Regions from separate parts of the Endozoicomonas sp. genome, predicted to be linked through region 1. Evidence: predicted binding sites of a transcription regulator. Region 1 holds the regulator's gene; each other region holds the start of a gene.

The links. Region 1 encodes FNR, which switches genes on or off when oxygen is low (the NO sensors DNR and NnrR bind a similar motif). Its sites were predicted from a motif close to TTGATNTANATCAA; they were not measured.
Region 2: ACOCLE_RS18745 (DMSO/selenate family reductase complex A subunit) is a predicted target of FNR. The motif match lies at 1,845-1,858, and genes of this name have one in related genera.
Region 3: nagE (N-acetylglucosamine-specific PTS transporter subunit IIBC) is a predicted target of FNR. The motif match lies at 2,020-2,033, and genes of this name have one in related genera.
Region 4: ubiU (ubiquinone anaerobic biosynthesis protein UbiU) is a predicted target of FNR. The motif match lies at 1,338-1,351, and genes of this name have one in related genera.

Annotation. Positions count from the first base shown of each region.
Region 1 covers NZ_OZ239981.1:567,923-571,096, forward strand. The annotation lists gene ACOCLE_RS02515 (hypothetical protein) at 1-26, opposite strand, end outside; gene ACOCLE_RS02520 (adenine phosphoribosyltransferase) at 178-735, opposite strand; gene fnr (fumarate/nitrate reduction transcriptional regulator Fnr) at 815-1,537, opposite strand; gene hemN (oxygen-independent coproporphyrinogen III oxidase) at 2,243-3,174, opposite strand, start outside.
Region 2 covers NZ_OZ239981.1:4,155,130-4,158,303, forward strand. The annotation lists gene ACOCLE_RS18745 (DMSO/selenate family reductase complex A subunit) at 1-1,745, opposite strand, end outside; gene ptsP (phosphoenolpyruvate--protein phosphotransferase) at 1,975-3,174, opposite strand, start outside.
Region 3 covers NZ_OZ239981.1:4,159,513-4,162,686, forward strand. The annotation lists gene ptsP (phosphoenolpyruvate--protein phosphotransferase) at 1-144, opposite strand, end outside; gene nagE (N-acetylglucosamine-specific PTS transporter subunit IIBC) at 141-1,919, opposite strand; gene nagB (glucosamine-6-phosphate deaminase) at 2,309-3,109, shown strand; gene nagA (N-acetylglucosamine-6-phosphate deacetylase) at 3,111-3,174, shown strand, end outside.
Region 4 covers NZ_OZ239981.1:2,545,400-2,548,573, forward strand. The annotation lists gene ACOCLE_RS11355 (U32 family peptidase) at 1-119, opposite strand, end outside; gene ubiU (ubiquinone anaerobic biosynthesis protein UbiU) at 276-1,283, opposite strand; gene thpR (RNA 2',3'-cyclic phosphodiesterase) at 1,408-2,049, opposite strand; gene menE (o-succinylbenzoate--CoA ligase) at 2,173-3,174, opposite strand, start outside.

The sequences.
Region 1 (3,174 bases):
CTCAGTTCCTTGGCACAGATTCCCATATGAAAAGTCCTTTTTTCTGGGGAAGTATCTTCCGGCTAAGGGCTTCTCTGCCTGCCTGCCGGACAGGATCATGGAGCCGACTCTGGAAGATAGGCGTCGGCTCTATGAGAGATATCGTATCATCCCTGAAATTCTGAACTGATGATGGCCTTATTCGCCTTCAAAATCACACAGGGTATAGGTTGGAATGCCTGCTGCGTTCAGCTTGTCAGCACCCTTGAGGTCGGGCAGATTAATGATGGCAGCGGCTTCCAGAGTGCTGGCTCCGGCTTTTCGGACCAGCTGATCAGCTGCCAGCAATGTGCCGCCTGTAGCGATAAGGTCATCCATCAACAGGATTTTTTCACCGGCATTCATGGTGTCTTCATGCATTTCCAGCACTGCTTTTCCATACTCAAGGTCATACTCTACGCTGATGGTTTTTCCAGGCAGTTTGCCTTTCTTACGGAACAGCACCAGTGGCTTGTTCAGAATATAGGCCAGTGTTGAGCCAAGCAGGAAGCCGCGGGCATCCAGAGCACCAATACGATCAAAAGTCTGGTTCTCATAACGCTTAACCATGACATCGACGGTCTTGCGCCATGCTTCCGGGTTTTCAAACAGCGTGGTGATATCCCTGAACAGGATACCTTCATGAGGCCAGTCCGGTATGGTTCTGATTTGGGATTGCAGATATTCCTGAACGGATAAGCTTTCGTTTGTATGCATGGGAGAGAGCATGCCGCTATCAGTCAATGGGATAAAAGGAAGAAGCCACCTCAAAGGGTAGCTTCTTTAGGGAATAAAGTCAGGCGCTGGTGGCAATCTGGTTCGGCTCCAGCGTTTTTCCGCCGGCCAGTGCGCAGAGCTCAACCGAGTTGCGAATTTCGATCTCCTTACCCACGGCTGAGATCAGACCATTCTTCTGGAAGCGGGTGAATACACGGCTCACCGTTTCTACAGCCAGTCCCAGGTAGTTCCCCATTTCGTTTCTCGACATGGAGAGTCGGAACGACTGGGAAGAAAAACCACGACGGCGGAAACGGCTGGCCAGGTTGATCAGAAACGTGGCAATACGCTCGTCTGCGTTTTTCTTGGAGAGCAGCATCATCATTTGCTGATCTTCACGGATACGCTTGCTCATCAGACGCATCAGATGCCGACGAAGTTCCGGAAACTGATCCGAAAGGGTTTCCAGTTGTTCAAAAGGAATCTCGCAGATCATGGTGGTTTCCATTGCCTGGGCAGAAACCGGATAGGTATCGGTGTCCATGCCACTCAGGCCAAGAATTTCGCTGGGCAGGTAAAATCCGGTGATTTGTTCCTCACCTTCATTGGTAGCCGTGTAGGTTTTGATAGCCCCTGAGCGAACAGCAAAGACACTGGTGAAGGGGTCGCCTTCCAGAAACAGGTGTTCGCCTTTTTTCAAAGGACGCCCACGCTTGATGATGTGATCCAGCTGATCAATATCCTTAATGCTTAGTGCCAGTGGCAGGCACAATGAGCTGAGGCTGCAGTCTCTGCAGGCCACATGGCTCGGCTGTCGGACGTTGGGCTTTGACGTCATTGAGAGGCCTCAAAGTCGTATTTGCGAAATTCGACACCATTTTATGGAAAGTGTTACCGGACTGTAAATCAGGTATATACGCAACTGGGCAGACCTAAAGTAGGGGTTTAGTGCTGCTTCAGCAGGGCGTCATAATCTGCGGATGTTCCGATGAGCTTTCATCTGCTGTGTCGTCTATCCAGCTCAGGGCTGACCCTGATAATAAGTAGCTAACCATATGAAACCATTTATTTCTGACTCCTTGTGCCGACACTCTGCGTCGTTACAACTCCGGTCACATAGCTACAGCTATGCTCCCTCCGTTGTGCCTCGCATAGTCCCTGCCCAAGTAGCCAGAAATATTCGATTCCATATGGTCAGCTACTTAGTACCGGTCATTGCTCCTGGTGGTTGTATGTCTTTATCCCTGGAAAATCAATCTGACGTTGTCTTGTGTCACAGGATTGAATTTTCGTTCATGGTATTTGACTGACCTGGCAGATTTTGCACTTATGTTTCAAGTAAATCAATGTGAGAGTGGTGACAAATAGTAGTCAGTTTCGGTTTTTTTCTGATAAGTGGTAGGCGAGTGGGGGGGGGGGCAACTCTTGCAGAATTGTTTCAGTGGTTGCTTTGTGTGGCTGGAAAAGGGTTCCGAAGTTTTGTGACAACTACGGAACCCTTTATGTATCAAATGACCTTGGAGTACAGAGGCTTTTCTTTCATCTCGGGTTGATTGAGGTAATGGTCAAACTGCATGCAGATGTTACGGATCAGCAGTTTTCCCTTGGGCAGTACTTCCAGTATGTCATCGCTACTCAGGCTGACAAGGCCGTCTGCCATCATCGGCTCAAGTCTGGCCAGCTCATCACGGAAGTAATCTCTGAATTGAATGCCAAACTGTTCTTCAATATCGCTGAACCTTAGTTTGAAGTGGCAGATCAGCTGGGTAATCACTGCCTGACGAACCTTGTCGTCATTCGTCATCTTCAGTCCGCGTACCATCGGCAGCTGTTTCTCATTGATCATGGAGTAGTACTGGGCTTCATCAGTACTGTTCTGAATGTAAGTGTCGCCTACCTGGCTGATGGAGGAAACGCCCATGCCAATCAGGTCGCAGTGGCTGTGGGTGGTATAACCCTGAAAATTTCTGTGCAGAGTGCCTTCTTCCTGGGCAATGGCCAGTTCATCATCTGGCAGGGCAAAGTGATCCATGCCGATGTAGATGTATCCCTGATCCAGCAGTTTTTCTGTGGCCTGCTGAAGAATCTCCAGCTTCATTTCAGGTGCCGGCAGATCCTGATCATTAATTCTGCGCTGTGGCTTAAAGCGGTGTGGCAAGTGCGCATAATTAAACAGTGATAACCGATCCGGGGTCATATCGATCACCCGCTCAATGGTTTCCATAAAGCTGTTCGTTGTCTGGAAGGGCAGGCCATAAATCAGGTCCATGTGTACGGATCGGAACGCCATTGCCCTGGAGGCATCAAGAACCGATTGAATCATACTTTCAGGTTGTACCCGATTGACGGCTTTCTGCACTATTGGGTTCAGGTCTTGAACGCCCATACTGATTCGGTTAAAGCCCAGATCTCTCAGCGTACTCATCATGGGCCAGTCGA
Region 2 (3,174 bases), 2.5 Mb from region 1:
CGGCACTCATACAGAGGCTCAACCGCCGTGTCACAGAAGATGGTGTAGCCCATATTTCCGCAGGAACCATTCGGGGCGAAGTCAGGCTGTTCTGCAGCAGTCAGGTCAGGTAATAGAATATCGGCATAGCGGGCACTGGCCGTCATGTGGTTATCAATGACCACAATCATTTCGCACTTGCTGTCATCCTGAAGAATCTCATGAGTGCGATTGGTATCCGCATGCTGATTGATGATGCAGTTGCCCGCATAGTTCCAGATAAACTTGATCGGCTGACTCAGACGTTCAGCACCACGAATACCATCAGTCTTGTCAGTCATCTCATCATGACGGGTGATGGCATCAGTCCACAGGAACATGGGGATGGATGTTTTAACCGGGTTACTCAGCGTCGGGAATGCAGCAAACGGCATGGAGTAACTGCCTTCACGGGCACCTGTACCACCACCAGGAAGACCCACATTGCCAGTCATCACAGCCAGCATACAGATGGCACGACTGGCCTGCTCACCATTGGCAGTACGCTGAAGCCCCCAACCCTGCATGATGTTACAGGGTTTGGTCATGGCAATTTCGCGCGCTAGACGAATGATGGTTTCTGCAGGTACAGAGGTAATTTTTGCCGCCCACTGAGGGGTCTTTTCAACACCGTCTTTCCCTTGGCCCAGAATATAGGATTTCCAGGAAGAGCCTTTCGGCGCAGTGGCAGGCAGAGAACTTTCATCGTAGCCGACGGTGTACTTGCTCAGAAAGTCGTTATCTACCAGGTTTTCAGTAATCATCACCCACGCCATACCTGCTACCAGCGCGGCATCAGTGCCAGGACGCAGAGGAACCCACTCATCATTGGCTCCCAGGGTCGTGTCCGTCATGCGCGGATCAAAGGTGATCATGCGTGCATTACTGCGCTTACGGGCTTCAGCCAGGTGATAAATAACACCGCCGCCACTCATACGGGTTTCTGCCGGGTTATTACCAAAGTTGACCACTAGTCGTGTATTTACCAGGTCGGAAGTACAGTTGTTACCGACCCAGCTACCACCAAACATATAAGGCAGGCTGACAGCAATCTGAGCAGTACTGTAATCACCGTAATGGTTAAGATAACCACCCCAGCAGTTCATCAGACGGGCAATTGGTGTTGCAGCAGGCGGCCAGGACTTGGAAACCGTACCTCCCAATGTGCCAGTACAATAGTTGAGGTAAATGGCTTCATTGCCATATTCTTTTTTGATGCGCTTGAGGTTGTCAGCAATGGTGTCAAACGCTTCATCCCAGCTGATGCGCTCAAATCGACCTTCACCACGCTTACCCACACGCTTCATTGGGTATTTCAGACGGTCAGGGTTGTAGACGCGCTTGCGGAAAGAACGGCCACGGAGACAGGCACGAACCTGGTGGTCACCATAGACATCTTCACCGGTGTTATCGGTTTCGGTATGGATGATAACGCCGTCTTTTACCTGATGACGCAGTGCACAACGGGAGCCACAGTTTACCGTACAGGCAGACCAGACTGATTTGATCTCTTCAGCCGACGCAGTCTCTACAGCAGAGGATGCTGAGGCCTTCAGAGGCAGTGTATTGGCAGCAACCACAGCTGCACTGCCTGCAGCGGTTCCCCACTTCATAAACGTTCTTCGCTTCACGGTGGAAGCAAGTGCCTTATCCACAATCTCTTTCATCGATATCGCCGTCGCAAACCCATCATTAACCATGGTCGTGATCACAGACTGCTCAGACAATTATCAATTTCTGCCTTCCCTGCAGACATAAAGGTGTGAACAAAAAAGTGCCGACGACCAAATAGCGGGCATCATAATTGGATATCTATTAACCAACGGATGATCTGGATCAAAGCCCTATGACTTATAGTGTAATTACGGATCAGAGAGGAAATTTTCATATCACAGATGGCAATAAAAAAGCCCCATGGTCAAACCATGGGGCTTTCAGAAAGACCGTTATCTGCGATCAGGCAGTCAAACGTCTTACGTCTTCTACTGAATCAAGAGTCAGTGCTTCACGAGCCAGGCTCTGGCACTGCTCATAGTTCAGGCTGCGAACACGGGCCTTAACCACCGGGATTGCCGGCACGCTGATGGACAGCTCCTGAACACCCAAGCCGACCAGAATGGGCACTGCATTCGGGTCACTGGCCAGGCTTCCGCAGATACCTGTCCACTTGCCTTCTTTATTAGCTGCTTTCACCGTCATATCAATCAGGCGCAATACGGCAGGGTGAAGACCATCAACACGGGCAGCCAGTTTTGGATGACCACGGTCAACTGCCAGAGTGTATTGAGTCAGGTCATTGGTACCAATGGAGAAGAAGTCCACTTCTTTGGCGAAATGATCGGCCAGCAGCGCAGCAGAAGGCACTTCAATCATGATACCCACTTCTACGGTTACGCCTGCCTTCTCCTGCTCTTCCAGCACCAGCTTTTTCACAGCACGGAATTCGTCCAGAGAGCTGATCATCGGGAACATGATACGGGCATGACCGGCATGAGCAGCCTTCAGGATCGCACGAACCTGCTTACGCAACATGGTCGGACGGTTAATACCGATACGCACACCACGTTCACCCAGGAATGGGTTCTCTTCCCTTGGCAGCGGCAGATAAGCCAGAGGCTTGTCACCACCTACGTCCAGAGTACGGATAATGACCGGACGATCTTTACCCATAGCACCCAGAATACCTTCATAGGCTTTTACCTGCTCATCCATGGATGGCTCGGTAGCACGCTCCATATAAAGGAACTCGGAACGCAGCAGACCAACCGCTTCAGCCCCCATTTTGACCGCTTTTTCAGCGTCATCCTGGTTGGCGATATTGGCAGCGATCTCAACATGATGACCATCCAGAGTCACCGCAGGCTGATCAGCCACTTTCAGCGCAGCCTCGTGTTCAGCTGCAGCACGCTCCTGGCGGGCAACCGTTCTGGCGATCTCTTCCTGAGTAGGATTCACCAGCATGTAACCCTTATTGGTATTCAGGATCACATCGGTACCGTTCTCGTACTGACGAACACTGGCCGGTACATTCACCAGGTAAGGAATATTCAGTGAGCCAGCAAGAATGGCAGCATGGGAAGTAGCACCACCATGCAGGGTAACGATACCGATAACCCGCTTGCGATCCAGTGTCACCACTTCAGAAGGCGTGATGTC
Region 3 (3,174 bases), 2.4 Mb from region 1:
CGTTGGGTTTATCGCAACACCATCACCTATCAACCGGCCGGCAAATACCGGGTCAGCTGATTCCTCGATGGATAACAGCATTCCAGACAGAGGAGCAACGAGTGACAGTTGGCAAGGCTTGCCCTCATTTTTGAGGAGAGTCATGCAGAAACCTCAACATTGGAAAGATCGTCCGTCACCGGGATCTTTTTCATTTCATCAGCAATCATTTCAGCCTGAGGACCAACGACGATTTGCAGGTTCTTCTCACCCACACGTACCACCGCAGTTGCACCCAGAGCCTTAATGCTGTCATCACTGACGCTGGAAGCGTCTTTCAGAGTCAGACGCAGACGAGTGATGCAGGCATCAATCTGAGTAACGTTCTGATGACCACCCAGTACCTTCAGGCACTGACGGGCAAACAGAGCATTATCCAGTGGTTTTACTTCCACTTCTTTCTTCACTGTCCCATGAGAAACAGTCGCCGCTACTTCCTGAGCCTGACCAGGTAACTGGATAGTACTCAGATCTTCAGTAGCCGCAATTTTCTTCATCTCACCGGCGATGATTTCAGCCTGTGGACCAAGAATAATCTGCAGGTTTTTCTCACCTACACGAATCATACCGCTGGCACCCAGCGCCTTGATGACACTCTCATCAGCAACAGACGGGTCTTTCAGGGTCAGACGCAGACGGGTAATACAGGCATCGATGTTGGTTACGTTATCCAGACCACCGATCGCCTTGGTGAACTGACGAGCCTGGTAAGCGTTGTCGCTCATACCCTGCTTGTCCACCACGGATGCTTCTACTTCCACAGCACTGTCGTCTTCATCTTCGCGACCTGGTGTTTTCAGGTTGAACATCTTGATGGCGAAGTAGAAAACGCAGAAGTAGATGGCAGCAAATGCCAGACCAATAATAACCAGAGTCCATGGGTTAGTTGCCAGACCCCAGTTTAGCACCATGTCAAACAGGCCGGCGGAGAAGCCGAAGCCACTCAGAACACCCATGGCATTGGTAACGACCAGAGAAACACCGGTCAGCACAGCGTGAGCGGCATACAGGCCAGGAGCCAGGAACATGAACATGAATTCCAGAGGCTCAGTAATACCGGTCAGGAATGCAGTCAGGGCAACAGAGAAAAGAACACCACCAACCTGTGCACGACGGCTCTTATGAGCAGTGAGGTACATGGCCAGAGCTGCAGCAGGCAGACCGAACATCATGACAGGGAAGAAACCGGTCATGAACACCCCGGCAGTTGGGTCACCAGCAAAGAAGCGATGCAGGTCACCGTTGACTACGTCACCGGCAGCATTGGTAAAGTCGCCCAGACCGAACCAGAAGTAAGAGTTCAGAACGTGATGAAGACCAAAAGGAATCAGACCACGGTTCAGGGTACCGTAAACAAACTGACCAACCGGGCCAGATCCGGCAACACCGTGACCAAAAGCATCAATTCCATTTTGAATGGCAGGCCAGATATAACCACAGGCCCAGCCGATCGCCAGCATGAACAGACCGGTCATGATCGGTACCAGACGCTTGCCGCTGAAGAAGCCAAGATACGCTGGCAGCGATACCGCATGAAAACGGTTGTAGGAATGACCGGCAACGATACCGCTGATGATACCGCCGAAGAAGGACATATCGATGTCAGGATTAATGGTTGCCGTCGTTGCTTTCAGAATAAAAAAGCCAACAGCACCAGCGATCGCTGCAGCACCGGCGCCATCAACCGCCAGGCCTACTGCAATACCCATGGCGAACAGCAGCGCCAGATTACTGAAAATCGCGTTACCCGCCTGCGCCATAAAGGGAATATCCAGCAAATCAGGCTGGCCCAGACGGAGCAGCAAGGCTGCGACAGGAAGAACGGCAATAGGCAGCATCAGCGCCTTACCGAGTTTCTGCAAGTAACCCAAGATGTTCATGATTGATCAACCATTAATTCTTTATAGTGAGAGTGTCTATCTGTGTGCCGTTAAATCTTACTGATTTATTTTTCAAAAAAAAATAAAAAACCCAAATAAGTTGACTCAGGTCATCATTTGACGACATTTTCTACCCGTTGAGCACATTGTAAACCGCCTTTATTTTTCATTGAAAAATAAATAAGCTATGATAAATAACATCACAGTTCCCCTGAGCAGATTAGAGAAGCCATTCGAAATTCTGCTACCGGATTCTCACTCAGAACGCACTGCAGGTCGTATACTTCAAACTACACGACACTGAATAATTCAGACCGCTGATGAGACAACCGGTCAGCTTACCAGCAGACTGATCGAGCACAGCTACTCTTCCATATGGAGTTTACGACATGCGCTTTATACCTCTGAAAGACAAGCCAGCAGTTGGTCGTTGGGCTGCCCGATACATTGTCAGCCGTATCAAGGCATTTAATCCGACTCCTGAGCGCCCCTTTGTACTCGGCCTGCCTACCGGCGGCACACCAATCCCGACTTATCAGGAACTGGTTCGCCTGCACAAGGAAGGGGAAGTAAGCTTTGCCAATGTTGTTACCTTCAATATGGACGAATACGTTGGCCTGCCTGCTGACCATCCTGAGTGCTACCGGATGTTCATGCACCGTAACTTCTTTGATCATGTCGATATCCCGGCGGCGAACATCAATTTCCTGGATGGCAATGCCGAAAACCTGGAAGCCGAGTGCCTGCGCTATGAAGAAGCGATTAAAGGCTATGGCGGCATTGAGCTGTTCATGGGCGGTGTCGGACACGATGGGCACATCGCATTTAATGAACCAGGTTCTTCACTATCCTCCCGTACCCGCCTGAAGACTCTGACCACTGAAACTCGTGAAGCCAACGCACGCTTCTTTGATCAGGACATCAGTCAGGTACCAAAACTGGCACTTACTGTAGGTGTAGGAACGGTTCTGGACTCCCGTGAGCTGATGATTCTGGCTACTGGTTCTGATAAATCCCGTGCCGTTCAGGCCACGGTTGAGGGATCAGTCAACCATATGTGGACAATCTCAGCCCTCCAGCTTCACCCAAAAGCGATGATGATCTGTGATGATCCTGCGACTCTGGACCTGAAAGTTCGCACTCTGCGCTACTTCCAGGATATTGAGTCTGAAAACATCAAGGACTTTTGATATGTCTGCGGATCTAGTCATCAGCCCGGAAAAGACCTATGCCCTGGTCAATTTCAAACCACTAA
Region 4 (3,174 bases), 2.0 Mb from region 1:
GAGCAGACGACTTCTCCCAGGTAGACTCGATCAATAGCTGACTCAGCAACCTTTTCATAAAATGAAATAACTTCTTTTTTCGGCCAGAAGAACAGTAATGGGCCAAGGGTAATCTGCATAGTTTATTCCATATCTGCTCCGGGAATTACTCGGAAGCGCGATCTGCTCAACACAAAGTCACGAAGGCACAAAGGGTTAAAAGCCTTCTTTGTGCCTTCGTGCCTTTGTGATTCAAAAAAGTCCAATCAGAGCACAAGGTACTGACAACAATACAATTACTGCCAGGGACGGTTATAAGCACCCAGTGTTGTCTGGCTACCTTCTGATAGACGAGAAAGGCCATTCATCCAGCGTTCATTCGTCATGAAAGAGCCTGGATTGGCCTTGTAATGATCCAGTGCTTCCCGCCAGATTCTCACCACTTCTGCCACATAAGCCGGGCTTCGCTGGCGGCCCTCAATTTTGACCGCACTGATACCGGCCTGATGGAGCTGAGGAATCAGATCCAGTGTATTGAGGCTGGTAGGCTCTTCAATGGCATGACTGACTTTATCATTCACCTTAAAGCGCCCCTTACAAAGGGTTGGATACCCGGCCTGTTCATCGTTATCAAAATGGTCGATTAACAGACCTCCCAGTCGGGTTTCCATACCATTGGCTGTTGTCTGCCAGCGCACAGCGGATGCGGGAGAACAGGCACCTGCTGTGTTAGGTGATTCTCCTGTGACATAGGAAGAGAGAATGCAGCGCCCTTCCGCCATGATGCAAAGACTACCAAAGGCAAATACCTCGAGTTCCACCGGACTTTTCTGGGCCAGTCGCTCAACCTGTTTTAACGACAGCACCCTCGGTAATACCGCACGTTTGATACCAAAATGGTCATGATAAAACGACAGGCTGGCCTGATTGGTGGCAGAAGCCTGGACAGAAAGATGAAGATTCAGATCTGGATATCGCTTGCTGGCATAGTCCAGCACGCTAATATCGGCAGCGATCAGCGCGTCGACACCGAAGTCGGCACACATATCCACTGCTTTTTTCCAGCGGCTCCAATTGGTCGCCTGAGCATAGGTGTTGACTGCAACAAACAGTCGAACCTTTTTGCCACGGGGGTTCCTGTGAACGTAATCCAGCGCCTTCATTGCCCGCTGATCTGAAAAGTTGAGACCCGCAAAATGCCGGGCATTGGTTTCATCCCGGAAGCCGATGTATACGGCATCAGCACCATTATCAACAGCTGCTTTGAGGGAGGGGAGGTTACCGGCAGGACACACCAATTCCATATAGAATTATCCAGTAGTTTTTTTGCAGCATATCATGCTGAACAAAAAACCAACTTGATGCTTATCAACAGATACTCATGGAATAGGCATCAATACTTAAGTAGTTATCTACCAAGTGCTTTTCTTATGCACTAATAGCAAAGGGTTGTAACGGGAAAGTGTGTAGAGTTTTGTATCTCGTGCCAGCTGAAGTGCTCTCACTTTCCATCAATACTATTTCACCGACTGTCATGCGGTAACTGGGTAGATTAAAATACTGGCTATGGGTTACATGCCGAGGGTGCTTGAATCGACCTAATGTGACATGTGGTCGGAAATGCCGGGTTTCTGCACTGAAACCAGATTGCACAGCAGCCTGTTCACAAATATCCGAAAGCCGCTTCAATTCCTGTCCTGAATGCATCTCCAATGCAAGCACTCTGGGCTGTCTTCCATTTGGAAAGAAGCGAAAACAGCCAGTCATACTATCAAAAGTATGGTAATCGTTCAGAACCTTCTCAAGGTTACCAATTAACTGCTGTAATTGACGGGGGGAGCTATTCCCCAGGAACTTAAGGGTAATGTGTTGCTGCTGGGGGGCGACCCAGCGCAAGTCATGAACGTGGCCTTCACCGGCTCGATGAATAGCCTTCTTATGAAGCGTTGCAGCAAGTTCAAGAGGAAGCTTTACTGCAAGAAAAGCTCTTACCGGGGAGTTCTGGGGCAGCGTCTCATCATAGGAGGTCAGGTCACTGGGGGCGTTGTAGCTAATGTGATTATTTTTCATATTATTCTAACTTCAACGTCTGACTGCTAAATTCAGACCAGCTGCACCCTGCAACTTGGTCTGGCTAAGTTTGTTGAACCTAGTCTAGTACATTGCTGGCAGAATTCTGCCTGTATCGTAGTATTATTCCAAAAGTGCCTGAAAAAAGCGGCGATTAATCTTGATACCTGATTCTGCTATCTGCTCAGGAAATAAACGAATATGTACTGGTACTTTGAATTTAGCTATCTTGCCTGCCAGCCTCTCTTTTGTAAATGATTCATTCAGGGTACCATCCACAGTCTGAACATAAGCGACAGGCCGCTTCCCATACTCAGGGTCCGTCATTGAAACGACCACAGCCTGGACAATTTCAGGAAAGGTCAGCAAGGCCTGCTCAATCTCTTCCGGGTGAATGTTCTCCCCTCCCGAGATCAACATATTATCCATACGGCCACATATCTGTAACTGTTCACCAAACCAACGTCCTTTATCACCGGTGTAAAACCATCCACGAGCATCCGACAATGGAGTCACTTGCCCATTTTGAAAGTACCCCTTTGCCAGGGTTTCTCCGCGCACCTGAACCTCACCTTCCTGAGAAAGACGAACCTCACGCCATGGCAATACCGCTCCGGAAGTCACACCACTGTCGGTAAACAGCGGCTCTCCGGTACAAATCTGAGAAGCCATCTCGGTCATACCATAAGTCGTTAGAACAGTGACGCCCTGTGCTTCTACCTCCTCCACCAGCCTGGGGGAAACAACGCCTCCGCCCAGCAGAATATAACGTACTCCCACATCATAGAGAGACAAGCCAGATTGGATTAACCTGAACAATTGTGTATTAACCAGGGAAAGATGAGTCAGCCGCTTCCTGGCCAGCATTTCATCCAGAGGCAGTTTACGTTCAAACAGCACCATTGTGGCACCAGCCAGCAGACAACGCAGAACAATAGCCAGTCCACCCACGTGAAACAGTGGCAAGGACAATAACCAGGTATCGCCATAGGTTAATGGCAACGTATGCATGGAGCCCAACGCACTGAAATAATGATTTTTATAACTGTGAGCTACCGCCTTTGGGATGCCCGTCGTTCCAGATGTTGCAATCAGGTCGTAAATGGCTTCAGGACTGATCTCAAG